DNA from 4 places in the Pseudocitrobacter faecalis genome. Region 3 is predicted to be linked to each of the others. Evidence: predicted binding sites of a transcription regulator. Region 3 holds the regulator's gene; each other region holds the start of a gene.
The links. The regulator CRP, encoded in region 3, controls carbon source genes, mostly activating them, when cyclic AMP is high. The targets are predictions, from matches to a motif close to ATGTGANNNNNNTCACAT.
Positions count from the first base shown of each region.

Region 1 (5,884 bases), 3.7 Mb from region 3:
TTTATTCGCGGCTTTAATGGCAGCCTGAGTTAACGCATCGCCTTCCAGTGGGTAACCGTGATCCTGCTCATCCATCAACAGCGTTTTGATGTCGAGATCTTTTGGCCCAAACGCGTCCGGCAAATAATCCTTCAGCGTATGCGGCGTACGGCCCGGCAGGTTGATGCGCAGCGCCAGCCCGCTGTTCAGTTCATTCATAAACTGACGGCAGTGACCGCAAGGGGTGTAGTTAACGGTGATCGCCGCAAGGGCTTTTTCACCGCGCAGCCAGGCGTGGCTGATGGCGCTTTGCTCGGCATGGACGGTTTGTTGCATGGTCGCGCCCAGAAATTCCATATTGCCGCCGAAATACCAGTTCCCACTGACGCCGCGCGCAATGGCGCCAACGTTGAAGTGGGAAAGGTCGGCGCGCGCGCAGGCGGCAGCCAGCGGCAGGAGCGCGAAGGCCAACGCGTCTTCGTCCAGTCCTGTCGCGCTACGCAGCGATGAGACCTGCCCGGCGCTCAGCATTGCGGAGAAGTGTGCATCAGCCAGCACAGGGGCGATGGCTGTTTGCAGGTCCGCAGGCAGTTGCGAAAAAGCAGATTGAAAACGTGGATGCATGTCGTTGCCTCGTAACAGTGTAAGGGTAAACAGTGTACGTGCCGATCACGCTTAAATGAGTGATCTAAATCTCATTATTTATGCAACACATGCAATCGTTTTACAAAATGTGTGACTTGTCGCATTTTAGCCGACCACAGAGAGAATAATCGGGAACAGGAACGGGGCGACGAGCGAGGTAATAATCCCGCACAGCACCAGTGCCAGCGAACTGAACGCGCCTTCCTGATAATCGACTTCTGCACAACGGGCAGTACCGAGGGCGTGCGAAGCTGTCCCCATCGCCAGGCCACGCGCGGCTTTGGTATTAATGCGCATCAGGTTCAGCAGGGTATGGCCAAATACCGCGCCCAGGATCCCGACGAAAATCACGCAGACAGCGCTAATCGCTGGAATGCCGCCAATGCTGCCGCCAACCGCCATTGCAATCGGCGTCGTGACCGACTTCGGTAAAATAGAGGCGGCAATTTCAGGCGATGCGCCCATTAACAGCGCCACCGAGGTACCGGTAATCATCGCGACCACGCTGCCGAAAAAGCAGATGGTGATAATCGATTTCCAGCGCGCGCGGATTTGATGTAACTGTTCATACAGCGGGAAAGCAAGAGCCACGACCGCCGGTTGCAGCAGATCGTTCAGGACTTTGCTGCCCTGAAAATAGTGATCGTAAGGTGTACCTGTCAGTAGCAGGATGGGAATAATCACCACCATCGCCACCAGCAGCGGATTCAGTAGCGGGAATTTGACCCGTGCGGCCAGCCAGCGTGCGGCAAAAAAGACCGCCAGCGTCAGCGGCAACGACCACCAGATAGAGTGCATCATTCGTCAGTTCCTTTTTGACCAACCACTTTGCGCTCGCCATGAATAATGTGCGAACTCCAGCTCACCACCAGGAAAACGACGAGCGTACTGACCGCGCAGGAGACGACGATAGGGCCGAACTGGGCGCTCAGCAGGTCGTAATATTGCATCACGCCCACGCCGATGGGCACGAACAGCAGCGCCATGTAGCGGATAAGAATGTAGCAGCCCGGCAAAACCCACTTCGACGGCAGAATTTGCAGTGCCAGTAAAACGAACATAATTAGCATCCCGATAATACTGCCGGGGATGGTGATCGGTAGCAGCGAGGCGATAAAGATTCCCGCATATAAACAGGCATATATCAGGACGAAAGCACGCAGGTATTGCCAGATAATATTCAGCGATTTGCTCATGTTGGTTACCCTTGATGGAACGCATTCATCATACAATTAAAGCCAGAAATGTGCTACTGATCACATCATGAATTGTGAGCATACCTGACATAGACAAGCGGAACATCAGGCATCTGACAGAAGCGGATGCGATAAATGATAAAGAAAACGACTCAGCGCCTGCGAGGGCTGATCGTTTTTTCTCCAGAATACGCCGACGCTGCCTTTTTGCTCAATTTTGGGCAGCGCGAGAATAGTGAGTTGCCCCTGTTGGGCGTAACGTTCAGCCAGTCGTAAAGAAAGAATAGAAATCATCTCGCTGCTTTGCAGCAGGTTGACGCTGACGTTCATTGAGGCGGATTCGATGGTGTTTTCCGGCAGCATCACGCCGTTATCTACGAGGGCGTTATCAATACTCTGGCGGATGGGCGTGCCGCTCGGCCAGACTATCCAGCGCCAGGGCTCCAGATCCTTCCAGCTTAGACGGTCGTAAGCGGCGAGAGGATGATCGGTGCGGGCAACAAAACAAACGGGTTCCGTATATAACACCTGGTAATTTAACGGCAGTTCCAGCGCTCGCCCACCAATTCGCCCGACCACCACATCCACTACGCCAGACTGCAAATCATGCAGCAACGGCGTCATTACTTTTTCTTCAATGTTCAGATGCAGGGAAGGCATCTCTTTGAGGAGCGGGAAAATCGCCTGCGAGACGCAATCGGTCGCGACCGGCGAGCAGCCGATTTTCAGGCTACCGACCAGGCCACCCTGCTTAAACCGTTCCATCTCAAACTGCGAACGTTCGAGATCGTTGATTAACCGTTGCGCGTGCGCAAGCAGCAGCTTTCCCCCTTCCGAGGGACGTAATCCTTTGCTATGGCGTTCGAAAAGTGTGATCCCGACCTCTTCTTCGAACTGTGTCAGCCACTTGGAAAGGGCAGGTTGGGTGATGTGCATCATTTTCGCCACCTGCGTCAGATTGCACTGTTCGCCCAGCGCGACCAGCATTTGCAGGTGATGAAGCTTCAGTTTCTGCGTCCAGTTTGCCATTAGCAATAACCTCCAGGTTATGACGCTGCATGGAAAGCCATTGTACAACTCATTTCAATTACCACAAAATTGCTACATACAAACAACAAATACAACATCTGCCCTACACACCTGAGGCATTTACCATGACTCAACGACGTGAACTACAAGCTCTGATTGATGCAGCCCCCATCGGCGCGCTCCAGTGGCGTGTCATTATCTGCTGTTTTCTGGTGGTGATGATGGATGGTTTTGACACGGCAGCGATTGGCTTTATCGCCCCCGATATCCGCGCACACTGGCAACTGACGGCAGCAGAACTGGCCCCACTATTTGGTGCTGGCCTGCTCGGTCTTACCGCTGGAGCACTGCTTTGTGGGCCACTCTCCGATCGCTTTGGCCGTAAGCGCGTCATTGAGTGGTGCGTGGCGTTTTTCGGTATCCTCAGCCTGCTCTCCGCTTTTTCACCGGATCTGGAAACGCTGGTGATCTTGCGCTTCTTAACCGGGCTGGGCTTAGGCGGCGCAATGCCCAATACCATCACCATGACCTCCGAATACCTGCCAGCTCGTCGACGCGGCGCGCTGGTGACCCTGATGTTCTGCGGCTTCACGCTCGGCTCCGCCTTTGGCGGGATTGTCAGCGCACAACTGGTTGGCATGATCGGCTGGGCGGGTATTCTGGTACTCGGTGGCGTGCTGCCGATGATCCTGTTCTTCTACTTACTGGTTGCGCTGCCGGAATCTCCCCGCTGGATGGTGCGCCGTCAGCGACCTCAGGCGCACATCGCGAGGCTGGTCAGTGAGATGACCCAGGCGCGCCATGACGACACCATCTTCTGGCTCGATGAACCGACGTCGGTAAACAAAGGCAGCATCGGCCAGCTTTTCGCCGGACGCCAGCTCGCTATCACACTGATGCTGTGGGTGGTGTTCTTTATGAGCCTGCTGATTATCTATTTGCTCTCAAGCTGGATGCCGACGCTGCTTAACCATCGTGGCATCGACCTGCAACACGCGTCATGGGTGACGGCGGCGTTCCAGATTGGCGGCACAATGGGCGCGATTCTGCTCGGCGTATTAATGGATAAATTCAATCCCTTCCGGGTGCTGGCAGTGAGCTACGCGCTGGGCGCGGTGTGCATCGTGATGATTGGCCTCAGTGAAAACGGCCTCTGGCTGATGGCGCTGGCGATTTTCGGCACCGGAATTGGGATCAGCGGCTCGCAGGTTGGCCTTAATGCCTTAACCGCCATGCTCTACCCAACCCAAAGCCGCGCGACAGGCGTGAGCTGGGCAAACGCGATTGGTCGCTGTGGTGCCATTGTCGGCTCGGTTTCCGGCGGGGTAATGATGGCGCTGAATTTCTCTTTCGACACTCTGTTTTACGTGATTGCCGTCCCGGCAGCCATCAGCGCCATCATGTTGACGCTGCTTACCCTGGCTGTTCGCCGGACGACAAGAGTACCCAACCCGCTGCCTGCTACAGGTGTGGTGAATAAATAAGGAGAATAACAATGAGCCAGTTAAATCCGGACGTCAAAAATGAACGGCAACAGTACTACCAGCACATTTCCGGGCAGAACCTGACCCCGCTGTGGGAATCGCTGCATCACCTGGTGCCGCAAACGCCAAACCCGACCTGCGCGCCTGCGCACTGGAGCTATCAGGAAATTCGCCCGCTGTTGCTGGAAAGTGGCAGCCTGATTGGTGCGAAAGAGGCGGTGCGCCGCGTGCTGGTGCTGGAAAACCCGGCTCTGCGCGGACAATCGTCGATTACCTCATCGCTGTACGCCGGTTTACAGTTAATTATGCCGGGTGAAGTCGCTCCGAGCCATCGCCATAACCAGTCAGCGTTGCGCTTTATCGTGGAAGGAAAAGGCGCATTTACCGCCGTCGATGGCGAGCGTACTCAGATGCACCCGGGCGACTTTATCCTCACCCCGCAGTGGCGCTGGCACGACCACGGCAACCCTGGCGATGAGCCGGTGATTTGGCTGGATGGTTTGGATCTGCCGCTGGTGAATTACCTTGGTTGCGGTTTTGCCGAGGATTACCCGGAAGATCAGCAACCGGTTACCCGTAAAGAGGGCGACTACCTGCCGCGCTACGCCGCCAATATGCTGCCGCTGCGCCATCAAACCGGTAACTCATCACCGATTTTCAACTATCGCTATGACCGCAGCCGCGAAGCGTTGCATGACCTGACTCGTCTGGGCGATGCCGATGAGTGGGACGGTTACAAAATGCGCTATGTCAACCCGGTGACGGGCGGCTACCCGATGCCATCCATGGGCGCATTCCTGCAACTGCTGCCGAAGGGCTTCCGCTCCCGCCAGGCGCGTACTACTGACAGCACGATTTATCACGTGGTGGAAGGCAGTGGGCAGGTCACGATTGGCGATCAGACCTTCAGCTTTAAAGAAAAAGATGTCTTTGTCGTGCCAACCTGGCACAGCGTGTCGTTCGATGCGCAGGACGACACCGTGTTATTCAGTTTCTCGGACCGCCCCGTTCAGGAAGCGCTGGGCCTGTTCCGCGAAGCACGCTACTAATCAGGAGAAGAATAATGAGCAAGTATGTATTTGAACCCCAGGCCCCCGTTGCGATCCCGGTTGTTGGTAGCGATGAACAATTCCCGGTACGCCGCGTCTATTGCGTAGGGCGTAACTATGCCGCCCATGCCCGTGAAATGGGCTTTGATCCGGATCGCGAACCGCCATTCTTCTTCTGCAAACCCGCTGATGCCGTCGTTCCCGTTGCCGCAGGCGAAACGCTCAATCTGGCGTACCCGGCACAAACTGACAACTATCACTATGAAATTGAGCTGGTGGTGGCGATTGGCAAAAAAGGCAGTGATATTCCGCTGGAAAAGGCCCATGAATATGTCTGGGGCTATGCGACCGGCCTGGATATGACGCGCCGTGACCGTCAGATGGAGATGCGCCAGATGGGCCGTCCGTGGGAAATCGGTAAAGCGTTCGATAACTCCGCGCCCATTTCGCCGCTGCATAAAGCCGCTGACGTTTCCGGCGTCGATAACGCGCCAATCTGGTT
Region 1 covers NZ_CBDDNJ010000002.1:1,161,968-1,167,851, forward strand. The annotation lists gene cdd (cytidine deaminase) at 1-603, opposite strand, end outside; gene ACOXYR_RS06070 (CidB/LrgB family autolysis modulator) at 730-1,425, opposite strand; gene ACOXYR_RS06075 (CidA/LrgA family protein) at 1,422-1,820, opposite strand; gene ACOXYR_RS06080 (LysR substrate-binding domain-containing protein) at 1,926-2,849, opposite strand; gene mhbT (3-hydroxybenzoate transporter MhbT) at 2,975-4,333, shown strand; gene gtdA (gentisate 1,2-dioxygenase) at 4,345-5,382, shown strand; gene ACOXYR_RS06095 (fumarylacetoacetate hydrolase family protein) at 5,397-5,884, shown strand, end outside.
Region 1: the regulator CRP is predicted to act here: its motif matches at 1,869-1,886, upstream of ACOXYR_RS06075 (CidA/LrgA family protein).

Region 2 (5,884 bases), 2.8 Mb from region 3:
TTCGTCATTATGATGGTTGCCTACTATGCCGGTCAGTTGGTGATGAATACATTCGGTATTTCAATACCTGGTCTGCGTATCGCCGGCGGCTTGATCGTCGCGTTTATCGGTTTCCGCATGCTTTTCCCGCAGCAGAAAGCCCACGAATCACCGGAAGCGTCCAGCAAATCAGAAGAGCTGGAAGATGAGCCGACCGCCAATATTGCGTTTGTGCCGCTGGCCATGCCGAGCACGGCGGGGCCGGGTACTATCGCCATGATTATCAGCTCGGCGTCTACTATTAAACACGGCGTGAGTTTCCCGGAATGGGTAGTGCTTGTCTCGCCGCCCATTATATTCGCGCTGGTGGGGATTATCCTGTGGGGTAGCCTGCGCAGTTCCGGGGCGATCATGCGCTGGGTAGGGAAAGGTGGCATCGAAGCCATTTCGCGCCTGATGGGATTCTTGCTGGTGTGTATGGGCGTGCAGTTTATTATTAACGGCGTGGTGGAAATCATTAACACCTGGCCGGGCGCGTAATGCAGGGAGCCGGGGATGTCAGCCCGGCTCCCGAATCCTCACGAGCGGTGCGCCTGCTCTTCTAATGACGCTGTGGGCCAGCGGCGGAAGATAATCACCGACCAGATCAACGCGGCAATCGCCGGAACCGCCCCGACGTAACCGATTGAGGCCATTGAGAAGTGGCTACTTATCTGGCTTCCCAGCAGCGCGCCCGCGCCAATACCAATATTAAAGATCCCGGAAAACAGCGACATCGCCACGTCTGTTGCATCTGGTGCCAGCGACAGCACTTTCACCTGCATGCCCAGGCCGATAATCATAATCGCAATACCCCAGAAGACGCTCAGCACCGCAAGATGGCTGGCCTGATGGGACGCCGGCAATAGCAGCAGCAGGCAAATCAACAGCAGGCCGATTGCGCTGGTGATGAGACCAGAAGCGTGCAGGTTACCCAGTTTCCCGAACAGAATACTGCCGATGATGCCCGCACCGCCAAGAATCAACAGCAGCACGGTGGCAAAATTTCCGCTCAGCCCAGCGACGTTCTGCACAAAAGGTTCGATGTAGCTATACGCGGTGTAATGAGCGGTCACCACAACCACGGTCAGCAGATAAATGCTGACCAGTGCCGGGCGACGAAACAGCACAGGCAGGCTTTTCAGGGAACCCGAATGTTCACTCGGCAGTTTGGGCAGCAGTTTAATCAGCGCCACCATGGTCAGCAGCGCGCCAATACCGATAGCAAGGAAGGTGGTTCGCCAGCCAAAATATTGCCCTACGATGCGGCCAATCGGAATGCCAAACACCATCGCCAGCGCGGTACCGGTGGCAATCAGACTTAGCGCTTGCGCGCGTTTTCCGGCAGGCGCCATGCGGATGGCCAGGGACGCGGTAATCGACCAAAACACGGCATGGGCAAAGGCGATGCCGATACGGCTGGCAACCAGCACGCTAAAGTTCCAGGCGAAGAAAGAGAGTATATGGCTGGCAATAAACAGCGCAAACAAGCCAATTAACAACTTGCGGCGCTCCATCTGGCTGGTCAGCAGCATAAACGGCAGCGACATCAGCGCGACGACCCATGCATAGATTGTCAGCATGATACCGACCTGCGCCGTGGTCATGGCAAAACTGTCGGCAATATCAGAAAGCAGGCCCACCGGCACAAACTCGGTGGTATTAAAGATGAAGGCTGCGATGGCGAGCGTCACCACCCTAAGCCATGCGATGTGGCGCGAGACTGTGTTGGTTGTCATAGGATTTTCTGGGGTAGTTTGATCGGGATGAGACGTGCGATCTTAAAGCCAATGTTGGCTGAATGACAATCATTTTGTGACTTGGATCTCATTTTGTAGTTATTAGCTCAATGGCGTTGCCAACGATTTTCCTCACCGTCTGCCGCGACCCGCAGATTTGTGTCATTTTAACGATTGAATAGCGACAGGAGATCAGAATGCGGGAAATTGATATTTATCTGGTGGATGCGTTTAGTGAGCGTCCGTTTGAGGGGAATGCGGCGGCGGTATGTGTGCTGGAGAACTGGTTACCCGATACATTATTACTAAAAATGGCCCAGCAGCATAATCAGTCAGAAACCGCATTTGTGGTACAGCAGCCGAGTGGCTTTGCGTTGCGCTGGTTTACCACCCGCCAGGAAGTCAATTTATGCGGGCACGCGACGCTTGCCACGGCGCACGTTATTTTTCAGCAACTGCATTATCCGGAACGCACAATTCGCTTCGAAACCGCATCAGGACAACTGACGGTCACGCGCGATGGCGAATGGCTGACGCTTGATTTTCCGATGGGCGAGACGCAACCCGCGACGCCGCCTTCCGACATGCTTGCCGCGCTGGGGATTACGGATTATCTGCATGCACGTAAAGGCCGCGCCTGGGTTATTGAGCTGGAAAACAGACAGCAGGTGGAAGCCGTGACGCCGAATATTAGCGCTATGATCCCCGGAGAACATAAAGTGGCGATTACTGCACGCGGCGACGGTGCGTATGATTTTGTCAGCCGATTTTTCTCGCCGGGCGAAGCGGTGTGGGAAGATCCGGTGACTGGCTCGTCGCATACTATGCTCATTCCCTACTGGGGCGACAAGCTTGGGAAAACGCACATGCTGGCGCGTCAGGTTTCCGCACGCGGTGGCGATGTACGCTGCGAATGGCAGGGGGATAGGGTATTGATGGGCGGGAAAGCGTCCCTCTATTTGAAAGGAACGCTTTTTTTGCCTGAGGCTAGTCTTTAAGTTTTTGAGGCTCATCCAGCAATTCAATAAACGCCTCTAACTGGCGGCTTTTCGCGCCACGTCGCCAGACCAGCCTGGTCGTCAGCCAGCGCCATTTTTCCGCCAGCGGCCAGGCTTCGACCTGGTGGTGTCCGGGCATGCTTTCCAGCATACTCCGCGGCATCAAGGCCAATCCCGCCCCGGCAATCACGCAGGCCAGCATCCCGTGATAGGATTCCATCTCGTGAATTCTGCCGGGCGTGGCGTGATCCGCCTGAAACCAGCTCTCGAAATGGCGACGATAAGAGCAATTGGCCCGAAAAGCGTAAATGCTCGTGCCGTTGACGTCGCTGGCGCGAGTAATTTTAGGGTGCCCATTCGCCGCAACGATCATCATCTCTTCCTGATATACCGGCATGCCTTCCAGACCGGGATGCATCACCGGGCCGTCAACAAAGGCCGCACTCAGCGAGCCTTCTAAAACGCCGTCGATCATGGTGCCGGAAGGGCCAGTCGCCAGATCAAACTGAATCTTCGGGTAACGCTGGTTATAACGCGCCAGTGTTTCCGGAATGCGAACGGCGGCGGTGCTTTCCAGCGCGCCGAGGGAAAATAAACCCTGCGGTTCATCTCCGGCGACCACCATACGGGCTTCATCGACCAGCGCGAGGATCTGCTGGCTGTAGCGCAGAAAACTGTGCCCGGCGGGGGAAAGGCGCAGACGTTGGCTTTCGCGGATAAACAGTTCAACACCCAGATCCGCCTCCAGTTGGCGAATACGGGTGGTGAGATTCGAGGGTACGCGGTGCACAACCTGCGCGGCCTGGGTAATGCTGCCGGTTTGTGCGACGGCGTTGAACATCTCAAGCTGCGTCAGGTCCATGGTGTTCTCAATTCGTGAATGGTGAGCTTAATATTATTCAGTTTTCATAAAGACGACAAGCGTCCAGAATGACAACATCACATCACCGGATAAGAGAGAAGAGAATGACTTCACCTGCAACTCACGCGATTTCCATCAACCCGGCTAATGGCGAAACTCTGTCGGCATTGCCGTGGGCGACAACCGCACAGGTCGATGAATCTATCGCCCTTGCCGATGCTGGCTATCGCCAGTGGCGTAATACCTCCGTCACGGCGCGCGCAGCGGCATTACGTGCTGTTGGCCGCGTACTGCGTCAACGTGGCGAAGAGATGGCACAAATGATGTCCCTCGAAATGGGCAAACCGATTGCTCAGGCGCGCGGGGAAGTCACGAAATCCGCCAGCCTTTGCGACTGGTACGCCGAGCATGGCCCGGCGATGCTGAATACCGAATCCACGCTGGTGGAGGATAACAACGCTGTTATTGAATATCGTCCACTGGGGCCGATTCTGGCAGTTATGCCGTGGAACTTCCCGTTGTGGCAGGTGCTGCGCGGCGCGGTGCCAATTCTGCTGGCCGGGAATAGTTATCTGTTAAAACATGCGCCTAATGTGATGGGCAGTGCGCAACTGATCGGTAAGATCTTCCTCGAAGCGGGCGTTCCTGCGGGCGTTTTCGGCTGGGTGAATGCGACCAATGAGGGGGTTACGCAGGCGATTAACGACGCGCGTATCGCCGCTGTCACGGTAACGGGAAGCGTGCGTGCTGGCCGCGCGATTGGCGCTCAGGCCGGTGCCGCGCTGAAAAAATGCGTGCTTGAGCTGGGCGGTTCCGATCCCTTTATTGTGCTGAACGATGCGGATCTTGATACCGCGGTGCAGGCGGCAGTTATCGGGCGTTATCAGAATACCGGGCAAGTTTGCGCTGCGGCGAAGCGCTTTATTGTTGAAGCCGGGATCGCGGATGCTTTTACACGCCGATTTGTTGCGGCAACCGAGCAACTGAAAATGGGCGATCCGCTGGACGAGCAAAACTATTTAGGCCCGATGGCGCGCTTTGACCTGCGTGATGAACTGCATCAACAGGTTCAGGCAACGCTTGCCGAAGGCGCGACTCTGCTGTTAGGTGGCGAAAAAATGGCCGGAAACGGTAATTATTACGCGCCGACCGTGCTGGGGAATGTCACGTCAGAGATGACTGCGTTTCGTCAGGAAATGTTTGGCCCGGTCGCGGCAATTACCATTGCGCGCGATGCCGATCATGCTCTCGAACTGGCAAACGACAGTGAGTTTGGTCTTTCAGCGACGGTTTTCACTGCCGATGACGCACAGGCTCAACGCTTTGCCGCACAGCTCGAATGCGGCGGAGTATTTATCAACGGTTACAGCGCCAGTGACGCGCGCGTGGCTTTCGGTGGCGTGAAGAAAAGCGGATTTGGTCGAGAGCTGTCGCATTTTGGTTTGCATGAATTCTGCAACGTACAAACGGTGTGGAAAGACCGTCGATAATCTCGAAAAAAGAGTGTTTATCAAAGCGTAAACAGGGATGGCGCGGCGTAAGATGGTTGTGGGTGCTTGAGGCTATCTGTCTCAGGCATTTGCAGGATGGCAGATAGAGAAAAGCCCCGAGTGATTTTTCAATCAACCCGAGGCCCCCTATATGCTAGTCACATGTAGAGTGCCTCTTACAGACCGTAAGGTCAAGGAAAAGAGCGCGATGAAACAGTACAAAGGGATGCTACTTGCCCTGGTCATTATCTGTGTTTCCGCCGATGTGGCGGTGCTGGTAATGAGAAAAGATCTCTGTGAGGTCCACATCCGAACTGGCCAAACGGAGGTTGCTGTTTTCACAGCGTGCCGATCCGTGTAAGAGCAACGGCGGGGAGCGATCCCCGCCACTCTTTGTGTGTCAGGCATATCCACAACGCACCCATTTTTTCTCAGCCCGCTTCGTGCGGGCTTTCTTATGTTTCATCCATCATGCTCTGTTATACTTGCAGGCCGGAAATAGCCTGCGGGCAAGGAGTAGTAAGTGACTACGGTCATCGATAATGACATGCTGGCGTCGATTTTAGCCGACGTCAGGCCGTTGATTGGGCAAGGTAAGGTAGCGGATTATATTCCGGCGCTGGCCCAGGTAAGCGGCAACAAACTGGCGATTGCCATCAGCACGGTGGATGGTCAGCACTTCTCGGCGGGCGATGCCGACGAACGTTTCTCCATTCAGTCCATCTCCAAAGTACTCAGTCTGGTGGTGGCGATGAACCACTATTCAGAAGACGAAAT
Region 2 covers NZ_CBDDNJ010000002.1:2,038,144-2,044,027, reverse strand. The annotation lists gene ACOXYR_RS10410 (MarC family NAAT transporter) at 1-519, shown strand, start outside; gene ACOXYR_RS10405 (sugar transporter) at 558-1,757, opposite strand; gene ACOXYR_RS10400 (PhzF family phenazine biosynthesis protein) at 1,955-2,755, shown strand; gene ptrR (putrescine utilization regulator PtrR) at 2,745-3,617, opposite strand; gene sad (succinate-semialdehyde dehydrogenase) at 3,722-5,107, shown strand; gene ACOXYR_RS10385 (Hok/Gef family protein) at 5,316-5,468, shown strand; gene glsB (glutaminase B) at 5,631-5,884, shown strand, end outside.
Region 2: the regulator CRP is predicted to act here: its motif matches at 1,832-1,849, upstream of ACOXYR_RS10405 (sugar transporter).

Region 3 (5,884 bases):
CACCCGGAAAGTATTCTCAGCGAACAAGGGCATGCGCTGCTGGCAAACTTCCTTAATCGCTAATTTAGTCATTGCTATCAAGTGATTTTTTATGCATATTTTGTGATTATAATTTCATAATCATTGCTGCATAATCACAGAAGGGCATGACATGACAACCAAACAACCTGCAATTACCCGCGCGACATTCGATCAGGTGATCCTGCCAATTTATGCACCGGCGGAGTTTATCCCGGTAAAAGGCAAAGGTAGCCGCGTGTGGGATCAGCAGGGGAAAGAGTACGTCGATTTCGCGGGCGGGATTGCCGTAACGGCGCTGGGGCATTGCCATCCGGCGCTGGTTGAGGCGCTGAAATCGCAGGGCGAAACCCTGTGGCACACCAGTAACGTGTTCACCAACGAACCGGCGCTACGTCTGGGTCAGAAGCTGGTGGACGCTACCTTTGCCGAGCGCGTGGTGTTCATGAACTCCGGTACAGAAGCCAACGAAACCGCGTTTAAACTGGCGCGTTACTACGCCTCCACGCGTCATAGCCCGTACAAAAGCAAGATTATTGCTTTCCACAACGCTTTCCATGGTCGCTCGCTGTTTACGGTTTCCGTCGGCGGTCAGCCAAAATATTCCGATGGCTTTGGCCCGAAACCGGCGGATATCGTCCATGTTCCGTTTAACGATTTGCACGCGGTTGAAGCGGTGATTGACGACCATACTTGCGCGATTGTGGTGGAACCTGTTCAGGGTGAAGGTGGCGTGCTGGCCGCTACGCCGGAATTTTTACAGGGGCTGCGGGATCTGTGCGATAAGCATCAGGCGCTGTTAGTGTTTGATGAAGTGCAGAGCGGTATGGGGCGTACTGGTTCGCTGTTCGCGTACATGCACTATGGCGTGACGCCGGATATCCTCACCAGCGCGAAAGCATTGGGCGGCGGTTTCCCGATTAGCGCCATGCTCACCACCGAAGAGATTGCCAGCGCATTCCATGTTGGCTCCCACGGCTCGACCTACGGTGGTAACCCACTGGCGTGCGCCGTGGCAGGGGCGGCATTCGATATTATCAATACGCCTGACGTACTCGATGGCGTTCATACCAAACGCGAACGTTTCGTGAAGCATTTGCAGGATATCGACGCGAAGTATGATGTCTTCAGCGATATTCGCGGAATGGGCCTGCTGATTGGCGCGGAGTTGAAAGAACCGTATAAAGGCCGCGCGCGTGAATTCCTTTATGCGGCCGCTGATGCCGGTGTCATGGTGCTGAACGCCGGGCCGGACGTGATGCGTTTCGCGCCGTCGCTGGTGGTGGAAGAGAAAGATATCGACGAGGGTATGACGCGCTTTGCACAGGCGGTGGCGAAAGTCGTCAGTTGATATGCCGGTTTAGCCAGATACCGTGCCGTGGCCGCTGACGCCATGCCACCGACGAAATGGTGTGCATGGTGTTGAGGTGGCCCAGAACACGCTGGAGATGCTGTTCCATGGTGCTGAGTGGCCCGTGGGACAGCGTATCCGGTGACTCCATGATGTTCACATCCCCGCTACTGCCCGATTCATCATACTCCAGCCGCTGCTGACAGCGTTGCAGGGCGACTTCACACGATTCCAGATAACGCTGCATCAGCTCCGGTGAGAGCGTATCGTGCTCACGCGCCAGCGTGGTCATGGCGTTGATATGTTCAACGATGAACTGGCTGTGCGTCACCCAAAGTTTCATATCTTCCAGATAGTGCGTATTAAAGCCCGGCTCCTGCATTGCCTGATTGAGTGAGTTAAACAGGGCGTTATGCGCCTGATTGACGCGCATACGTTGATACGCCAGTTTTTCGGCAGGAGGGTCGTCACTCAAAATTAACTGTATTGCTTCCTGATCCGCTTCCAGCGCGGAGTGTGCATTTTTGCGCAGCAGGCCACTTTGCCACTGCGGCCACAGCCACAGCATGCCGCCAAAAGCAATCAGGCAGCCGATAATGGTGTCGGCGAAACGCGCTACGATAAACTGCTCGCCGTTGAGCGTCAGCAATTGCAGGGTGTACACCGCCGTAATGGTGAAACCGACCGTCGCCCAGCCGTAGCTTTTGCGAATAATCAGATAGCTTATCAGGGTGATCACCAGCATTGCGGTCAGCGCAAACCCTTCCGGGAAATGGTAGTGCAACGTTACGGCGGCAATCACCAGCCCCGCCAGCGTGCCTGCCGCTCGGTGGAAGATACGCACGCGTGTCGCGCCGTAGCCGTTTTGTGTCACCAGCAGCACGGTCATTAAGATCCAATAGGGTTTTGGCAGATGCAGCGCCGCCCCCATCAGGCTGGCGATGCTCAACATGACGCTTAAGCGCGCAGCATTACGCAGCGCGGGCGATTTCAGCGACAGATAGCTTTTCAGCGCCGGGAACAGGGGCAGGCGACGTTCTTTGTCGGCCATCAGGTTTCGCGGATAAAGGGGGCGCTGCGCGCGCAACACTTTGGCGATGCGGCTGAAGTGCCAGGCGCAGAACTGCCCGACCGGGTTATCCGGATGCTGACGGGCAATTTTCTCCAGCGCGCCAATTTGTTTATCCATGTTGAAGCGCGTCGGGAAGCGGTGATAGAGAATATCATCGGCCATGACCCGCAGGCGTGCGGCGACGGTCTGCGCGTTCCAGCGAATCACCGCTTCGGCGTGGCTACGCTCAACCAGCTTTTGCACCTCTTCCGGCTGATGCAGGCTCACTGAAATGTGCTCCTGCAAATCCAGCCCCATCTGGAAGGCGCGCAGCAGACGCTTGTAATCATTGTGTTGATTGGCTGCCAGCATATGCATTTGCTGGTAACACTGGGAAATCAGATCGACCACTTTCTGCTGACGGTTAAGCAACGGCGGCAGGGCGGTATTGGGATCGGTATGTTGCGTCAGCAAGCTATATTTAGCTTCGCAGTACTCGGCCAGTTGGCGATAGAGCAGGCTCAACGACTCGCGCAGCGGTTGTTCACGCCACAACCAGAACCAAAACCAGTTAAACAGCCCGTACCACAACGTGCCGAGCGCGTAGATAAGTAGCGGCTCCCAGATGGGCATATTGCCCGCCAGGCTCAGGGTAAAAATGGCGGCTATCAGCGAGGCCGGAAGTAATCGCCCGTGCAGGGCGCTGATTTCGGCGGTAACGCCCAGCACCATCGCCAGCCCGGTGAGGATAAACGGTAGCGGGATATCATCGGCCAGCAGCAGTTGCACAATCAGGCTGCAACCAGCGAACAGCGACCCACCGATAATCAGGCGTTTGAAGAAGCGTTTATGAGGAGTATCCAGCCCGGCGATGTTGCAGCAGGCAGGCACCAAAGAAAACAGTAAACCGTGTTGAAGTTGGCCGAGGATCAGGCCGACGGCGACCGGCAAACATAACACCAGCGTTTGCCGCAGTGCATAGTTGACTTCCGGGTGGTAAATCAGCCTGCGCCACATAAGAGACAAAAACGGCGTATTGTGCGAACAATACGCCGTCAGACGAGATTAACGCGTGCCGTAAACGACGATCGTTTTACCGTGTGCAGAGATCAGGTTCTGATCTTCCAGCATCTTCAGGATGCGGCCCACTGTTTCGCGGGAGCAGCCGACGATCTGACCGATTTCCTGACGGGTAATTTTGATCTGCATACCGTCCGGGTGGGTCATGGCATCCGGCTGTTTCGCCAGATTCAGCAGCGTCTGCGCGATACGACCGGTTACGTCGAGGAACGCCAGGTTACCGACTTTCTCAGAGGTCACCTGCAGACGGCGCGCCATCTGAGAGGAGAGACGCATCAGGATATCCGGGTTAACCTGGATAAGCTGACGGAATTTTTTGTAGGAGATTTCAGCCACTTCACAGGCGGTTTTCGCCCGAACCCAGGCGCTACGTTCCTGACCTTCTTCAAACAGGCCCAGTTCGCCGATGAAATCGCCCTGGTTGAGGTAGGAAAGGATCATCTCTTTGCCTTCCTCATCCTTGATGAGTACTGCCACGGAGCCTTTAACGATGTAATACAGCGTTTCCGCTTTTTCACCCTGGTGAATCAGCGTGCTCTTCGATGGGTACTTATGAATGTGGCAATGAGACAAGAACCATTCGAGTGTCGGGTCTGTTTGCGGTTTGCCAAGCACCATGCGCGGTTATCCTCTGTTATAAGCTATCGCCAGCGGCATAAATCAGGCCGCCACTGGTTGAAATAATATCCTTCCCTCTACCTGGGAAGTTGGCCGTCAAAGATTGTCGCGACCAGTAAGTGATGTCCTCTGCATACATGCAGTACGTTTATGTATCTCTGTAGCATCCCGACTGTTTTAGCATAGCTTTCGCCGTGTGTCTCCTGGTGTCTCGCTTCAGCATGACCCAGGTCTACTTCCGTTGCGAGATTTGTTATGTGCGCGTAATCTGACAATAAATTTGCAACTCTGGAGTGACAATTATGCAAGCGCGTGTGAAATGGGTGGAAGGGTTAACCTTCCTGGGTGAGTCGGCTTCCGGGCACCAGATTTTGATGGATGGCAACTCAGGTGATAAAGCGCCAAGCCCCATGGAAGTCGTGCTGATGGCGGCGGGTGGCTGTAGCGCCATCGACGTGGTGTCTATTTTGCAAAAGGGCCGCTATGACGTGACCGATTGTGAAGTTAAATTGACGTCTGAACGCCGTGAAGAAGCGCCGCGTCTGTTCACGCATATTAATCTGCACTTCATAGTGACCGGCAAAGAGCTGAAAGATGCGGCGGTGTCCCGTGCCGTAGATTTGTCGGCTGAGAAATATTGTTCAGTGGCGCTGATGCTGGGCAAAGCGGTGAACATTACCCATTCTTATGAGGTGGTGGAGGGGTAAGTTGACGGCCCCCCTCACTCCGGCCCTCTCCCAGAGGGAGAGGGAGAAAACCGCACAATCGGTACCCTCTCCCTCTGGGAGAGGGTTAGGGTGAGGGGCCCAGCCCGCACCGTTCACCCAATCTTCTTCCCTTCCATCAATCTCTGCACCAGCGGCGTCATGATCAATTCCATCGCCAGCCCCATCTTGCCGCCGGGAACGACCAGCGTATTCATATGCGAGATGAATGATCCCTGCAGCATCGCCAGCAGCCAGGGGAAATCGATATTGTCGAGATTGCGGAAGTGGATCACCACAAAGCTCTCATCCAGTGACGGAATGCCTTTGGCGGCGAACGGGTCAGAGGTGTCGACCGTCGGGACGCGCTGGAAGTTGAGATGTGTGCGTGAGAACTGCGGCGTGATGAAGTTGATGTAATCTTCCATTGAGCGCACGACGGAATCCATCACCGCCTCGCGGGAGTGACCGCGCTCGCTGGTGTCGCGGATCATCTTCTGGATCCACTCCAGGTTAACGATTGGCACTACGCCGACCAGTAAATCCACATGTTTCGCCACATCGTGATGCGGCGTCACCACGCCACCGTGCAGCCCTTCAAAAAACAGCACGTCGGTTGGCTCTGGCAGAGGTTGCCACGGGGTGAAGGTTCCCGGCACCTGATTCCACGGCACCGCTTCATCGTAGGTATGCAGATATTTTCGCGACTGTCCGGTGCCGCTGTGCCCGTACTCGCGGAACGTCTGTTCCAGCAGGCTGAAGTCGTTGGCATCCGGGCCGAAGTAGCTGATATGGCGCCCCATATCGCGCGCCTTACGGATGGCTAAGTCCATTTCCGGACGCGTGTAGCGGTGAAAACTGTCGCCTTCCACCTCTGCGGCGTGAAGCTTAAGCTGGGCGAAAATTTTGCGGAACGCGAGGCTGGTGGTGGTGGTTCCCGCCCCGCTGGAACCCGTGACGGCGATAACCGGATGTTTGGCAGACATAGCGAACAACTCCCGAGTCGGTAAGATTAACCGCGAAACTGGCTGCGGGGCATGATGTTGACGGTTTCATGAAGTT
Region 3 covers NZ_CBDDNJ010000002.1:4,851,443-4,857,326, forward strand. The annotation lists gene pabA (aminodeoxychorismate synthase component 2) at 1-63, shown strand, start outside; gene argD (bifunctional acetylornithine/succinyldiaminopimelate transaminase) at 152-1,369, shown strand; gene ACOXYR_RS23305 (YccS/YhfK family putative transporter) at 1,362-3,437, opposite strand; gene crp (cAMP-activated global transcriptional regulator CRP) at 3,486-4,118, opposite strand; gene ACOXYR_RS23315 (OsmC family protein) at 4,421-4,825, shown strand; gene ACOXYR_RS23320 (phosphoribulokinase) at 4,939-5,808, opposite strand; gene ACOXYR_RS23325 (YheU family protein) at 5,835-5,884, opposite strand, start outside.

Region 4 (5,884 bases), 3.0 Mb from region 3:
AGAAAGACGGACGAACTGAAGTAGTTTACGGTGACAGCCATTTTTATCTTCCTGCCGGAACACCGGTTTATGAGGACATGCCGGAAGAAAACTCGCTGGCGAACAACAGTCCGGTACAAAGAACCAGCGTGCCATTGTATGTCACAATGAGTTTTGATAAAGGCAGTTGTACGATGGTGACGCGTCAGCAGAATGAAGCGCTTAATGATACCTATACTGAAGTAGGTTCTCCCTTAATTGATGCTGATGGTAAGGATTATGAATACAATCTCTATTCCTACGCGCTGCAACTCTATCCGAAAAGCCCAAGTGCCGGTTATGAGATGCTGCGTTTTGGTCGGGTTGTTAATACTGAATATGAAGAATTAGTCCCGGCGGATGCGCCGCTGTGGCGAACAATCAATACGCCACAGGGTAAAGGCATAGTTAACTTAGGGGCGAGAGATATCAGGGTTTACAGCGATGGTGATTTTCCACACTGGACGGGGTGGAAACTGGTGAACGATGATACGGACACCAACAGCCAGTGCAATTCACCAACCATCCTGTGTACAACCCGCAATGACCTAAGTCGGATGATTTGTCATTTTCCGCTAGAATGGGACAGCGCCACCGTGGAATCACGGTTTGAGTGGCTGAAATCCCCCAATGACGTACTGAGTAAGCCGATGACAGAGCCTGACCTAGATTTGCTGACAGAACACTGTAAGGCACTTTGTTTGGTAGAGAATCCTTTACCTGCCAGGCGTGTATGGCATTTTGATCCCAGACAGTTTATTGCACATTTCAGGAAATGTGGGTGGTTAGGAGAAAATGATATTTTAAGTCTGGTAAGACGTTATCAAAATGCTTATCCCATGACATCAGAACTTACAAGACCATTAAGTAAAGACACTCTCATTGAGCGGATTACTAGCCAAGGACAAAATAGCAATGGTGAGGTGATAAGACCTGCAGGGTTGAAAAATGAACTATCGAAGTCACTAAGGAAGTACTTAATTACAACTCCATTGCGGATTGCGCATTATTTCGGTCAGATGGCGAGAGAAACAGGCAGATTTGCGTCTTTTATAGAAAATGGTGATTTGAGTTATTTTAATATGTATGAGCCAGGAACAGAACAGGGACTTAAACTTGGAAATAATGTTGTTGGTGATGGCGCAAGATTTAAAGGCAGAGGTACCATACATCTAACTGGTCGTGAGAATTATAGAAATTATGGAAAGTATAGGAATCCGTCAGATGATGATTTTTTTACTACAGAACCCAATAACCAACTCCCAGTTGAAAATGCTTATTTTTCTTGCGATGCAGGGGGATACTTTTGGGCAAGTAAGCAAAAATACATAATGGTAAGCCATCGATTGACACCTAGCGGCAGTTTAGGCGTTAATTATTGGGCGGATAAAGGATGTAGTTTGTCACATGCAAGAGAAGTTACACGGCGAATAAACCCAGCAGCAGATGGCTTCGATTTAGTTCGTTGGCCAGTTTTTGAGCATTCTTGGTATGTATTGAATGATGAAATAACACCTCCATTAAATTACATAAGGATTATTTAAAACAATGGATTTTAAAAAAACATTAATCGGTTTGGTAGGCTTGATATTTATTTCACTGCCTTTTGCGGCAAAGTGCTCTCAACTCAAAAATTTGAATGATTACTCAGTGATGCTTTGTGGAAAAGTGTCAAATAAAATCCTGGATGATATTGGTGAGTATAAAGCAAGAGATAAAAAATCCGAAATGGTAGACTTACTGATATTAATTAGTAATGACGAACCTAACGGTGTTTCTGAGACAAGAGTGATTTCTAATGGTGAAATATATTTTAAGGGGGGGGGTACCATGAACTTTGATGCCTCATTCATTATGACAATAAATGGTGGAGTTCATACTGACACTGTCACTTATATATCAAAGAAGAATAAAATTATCGGGGGCTATTTTTATAATGATGAGAGTAAAACCGATAAGCCTAAAGAAGTATATATCTCAAACACAGGAGCTGTATATCATATAAATATTGAAAGTGTAAGCGATGATAAATGTCTTGATAAATTCAAGTAACGATAACGCAAGGGGGATTGATTGGATTTACATTGTCGTTAATTAGCCCTGAATATAATAAATAATTATGAGCGGATGGGTGTGGATTTCGATAAACTTCCGCGCCATAATAATACTTATGGCTATATTGATGTCGGGATGGCTTTTTCTAGCAAGCGAGACAATGTTCTGGCCTGGTATATAAAAGTAAAAACCGGTAATTTTTATAAACCCAGCACAGATCGGGGGGCTCTGGCATCAGCAAATCTTATCATGTACAGATGTGTCGATTTTTATCATTCGAAAGAATTAGATGTTTATCTTCGCAAGATTATCTATCAAAGACTTGAACCTATTCAAAACAATGCGCTTGATGATGAAAAGCAGAACGCATTTATCGTAACGGGGAGTTCTTCACATACCAGAGCTCCCCGTCTCATCTGTTACTGCATTGCCAGAAAATCACTCACCCAACATATGCGGCCACAGCCCCAGCGTCGTGCGGGTAATCTGCATCAATGTGTCAAAGCTTGCGCCTTCGCGGGCGCTAATCGACATGCCCTGCAATACGCAGCTTAAAAACAGCGCCAGCTCTTTCACATCTTTCCCAGCCGGAATTTCGCCTTTCTCCTGACGATGCTGTAAAAACTCGCGCAGCGTTTGTTCCTGAACGGCGTGGCGGGATTTAATGGTTTTCGCTATCTCTTTTGACGATGCCGCCAGCGCGGCTGAGGTGTTAATCATGAAACAGCCCGCAGGCGTGTCTTTACTGGTGTAGCAAGTCGCGACAGCGGTGAAGTAATCCTTCAGCGCCTCATCAACTGGCTTGTCATCACAGCAGAGCTTCGCTTCATGTTTTGCGGCGAAGTGAGCGATGTAGTGATCGAGAACGGCACGGAAGAGCCCCTCTTTATTCACGAATTCTGCATACAGGGTAGGTGCTTTTGCCCCCGTGGCCTCTACGAGATCGGAGAGTGACGTGGCTTCGTAGCCATGCTGCCAGAAAAGCGTCATTGCTTTATCCAGCGCAGCTTCCCGGTCAAATACTTTTGGTCGACCACGGCCCTTTTTAGCGCAACTTTGCGTCTCAGTTGTCATAGTGCCGTTGTACCTCTTTCGGTTTAAGTGAACGCTCATTATAAAAATAATCGCTTCAGGCTGCCAGCGGTGAATTCCCAAAAATAAATAATTCATATGGGTATGAAAAATAGGCTGATTTTAATTATTTAAATGATCGTTATAAAAATCATGTTGACGAGTGATCCAGATCTCATTATCATTACCTTATCGATCGTTAAGTTAATAAAGATTGCTCTACATCATAGTTCATCTGCATAGGTCATAATCATGAAAAACGTAAAAACTCTGGCTCTCGCCGCTGTTCTGAGTTCACTCTCATTTGCAAGTTTCGCTGCGGTTGAAGTTCAGTCCACCCCGGCGGATCAGCATAAAGTCGGTACCATTGCGGCATCAGCAGGCCCGAACCTGGCTTCTCTGGAAGATCAGCTGTCTCAGAAGGCAGACGAAATGGGCGCTAAATCGTTCCGTATCACTTCCGTAAGTGGTCCGAACAACCTGCATGGTACGGCTGTTATTTATAAATAAGCATTAACTCCCTCATTAATGCCGTTTTAAATAAGCCACTGCCACAAAAAAGCCCTGAGTGATCACATCACTCAGGGCTTTTGCTTGTCTGGAATCAGCGTTACATCGATTGCTCTTGCCCAATGCGATGGCGGGTGACGTCAACTGGCATGCCGGAGCGCAGCTCCATCGCATAGTTCATCACATCCGTATTCGTTTGTGTCTTTTCTTTAAACGCGCGCATCGTCTCATTCAGCACGATAGGCAGCGTTTTCGGGTCATCATCGATATGTTTCGATAGCGGTTGGTGAACTTCAACTAAATGTACGCCGCCAGGTTCGACCGAGGCTTTAATTGGCGTGTTGATGATATTCACTTTGGTACCCGGGGTAACTTTCTCAAACAAGTTGCGGATATCACCGTCACGCAGGCGAATGCAGCCGGAACTGACGCGCATGCCGATACCAAAGTCGGCGTTGGTTCCATGCAGCAGATAAACGCCGCCCTGAGCCGCCAGGCGAATGGCGTGATGGCCCATTGGATTATCCGGGCCAGCTGGCATTACCGCCGGCAGAATAATGCCCTGTGCTTTATAACGCGCGCGAATATTTGCCGTGGGAGTCCAGGTTGGGTTGGCACGTTTGTCCGAAACGGTGGTCACCATGGTTGGGGTCACCGTATCACCGCCTAACTGACCAATGCCAATAGGGTAGACGGTTACTTTGTTGCTTCCTGGTGGGTAGTAATAGAGGCGCAATTCCGCGAGATTGATGACGATGCCTTCACGCGGCACGTCCGGCAAAAGCGTTTGCAGCGGAATCGTCAGCACGCTGCCCGCACGCGGAACGTAAGGGTCTACGCCCGGGTTTGCCTGCAACAGAGCAAGGAAACCGACGTTATACTTTTTAGCGATTGCCTCCAGCGAGCCCCCGTCATTCTCAACTACGTGATAGCGGTTCTCCCCGACGAGACGGCTGCCGTTGGATGGCAGCGGCCAGGTATTGGCGGAAACGGGCAGACTCCACGCTACGGTGGCGGCAAGCGCAATGCCCATTGCCCAGCGGGTAAAACGTCTTTGTTTACTCATCATGTTTATCCAGTTAACAAGTCGCTAAAACATAAACGGATATTATGATTGCTGAAAGTGTCGGGAAGTGAGGCGCGATTGCAAGTATGTGTAAATGTTTCCGATTAGCGGCTCTTTAAGCCAGGACTACCAGCCCGAGCAGAACGCTATTTTGACCATGACCTGCATTTCTCGCGGACCATCATCATGTCGCAAATAATATGAGGATGAGATCTACGACACGTATCTGCGTCAGATCTCATTTTTGATTATCGAGAGAAGATATTGCGGGTAATACTATTTTCAGCCGTAAAAAATCACGCTACATTAATTCTGAGCTTGAGAAAATTCTTAAATGATTCTCAGTTTGTTGGGATGTGATGTGGGACGGTTGAAATAAACGCTTATCAATGATTGATGGGTTTTCGTTCACCGCGTCACCGGACTTTCTCACAGGACGTGAGGTATACACGGATGAAACGTACTCTTCAGTATGGCCTGATGGCCGCTCTCTTTGCATGCCCGCTATTAGCGAACGCTAATTCAGGGGTGATTCATTTCCGCGGCTCGATTGTTGAAGAAGCCTGCCGCGTCAATCCTGAGCGTGATGTGGTTCACGTCTCCTGTTTCCGTGACGGAAAGCAGCAGCGTGAAACGCAATCGTTACGTGAGGGCGCTCAATTTACAATGATGCAGCATCTCGCGACTGCACAAGTTTATAGCGTTGCAGACCATCCTGATTTACAGGTATTACAGATTACTTATCGCTGAACAACATTGAAGGCATCGTGGGTAATGGGCAAATCGTTGTTCATTACTCATGGTGCTTTTTATTTATTCGAAATAACTAATGCGCAGAAAACAAAGGATAAGAAAAAGAGGGGAGAGAAAAGAGAATGGTGCGTTCGATTGGACTCGAACCAACGACCCCCACCATGTCAAGGTGGTGCTCTAACCAACTGAGCTACGAACGCATAATGGTGCGTTTAATTGGACTCGAACCAACGACCCCCACCATGTCAAGGTGGTGCTCTAACCAACTGAGCTATAAACGCAAAATGGTGCGTTCGATTGGACTCGAACCAACGACCCCCACCATGTCAAGGTGGTGCTCTAACCAACTGAGCTACGAACGCATTGTTGCCGTGACAACGGGGACGAATATTAGCGGCAGCCGCGGGATGT
Region 4 covers NZ_CBDDNJ010000002.1:1,827,321-1,833,204, forward strand. The annotation lists gene ACOXYR_RS09490 (peptidase M23) at 1-1,562, shown strand, start outside; gene ACOXYR_RS09495 (hypothetical protein) at 1,567-2,070, shown strand; gene ACOXYR_RS09500 (TetR/AcrR family transcriptional regulator) at 2,512-3,147, opposite strand; gene bhsA (multiple stress resistance protein BhsA) at 3,397-3,654, shown strand; gene ldtC (L,D-transpeptidase LdtC) at 3,755-4,720, opposite strand; gene ACOXYR_RS09515 (fimbrial protein) at 5,174-5,470, shown strand; tRNA gene ACOXYR_RS09520 (tRNA-Val) at 5,597-5,673, opposite strand; tRNA gene ACOXYR_RS09525 (tRNA-Val) at 5,678-5,754, opposite strand; tRNA gene ACOXYR_RS09530 (tRNA-Val) at 5,759-5,835, opposite strand.
Region 4: the regulator CRP is predicted to act here: its motif matches at 3,306-3,323, upstream of bhsA (multiple stress resistance protein BhsA).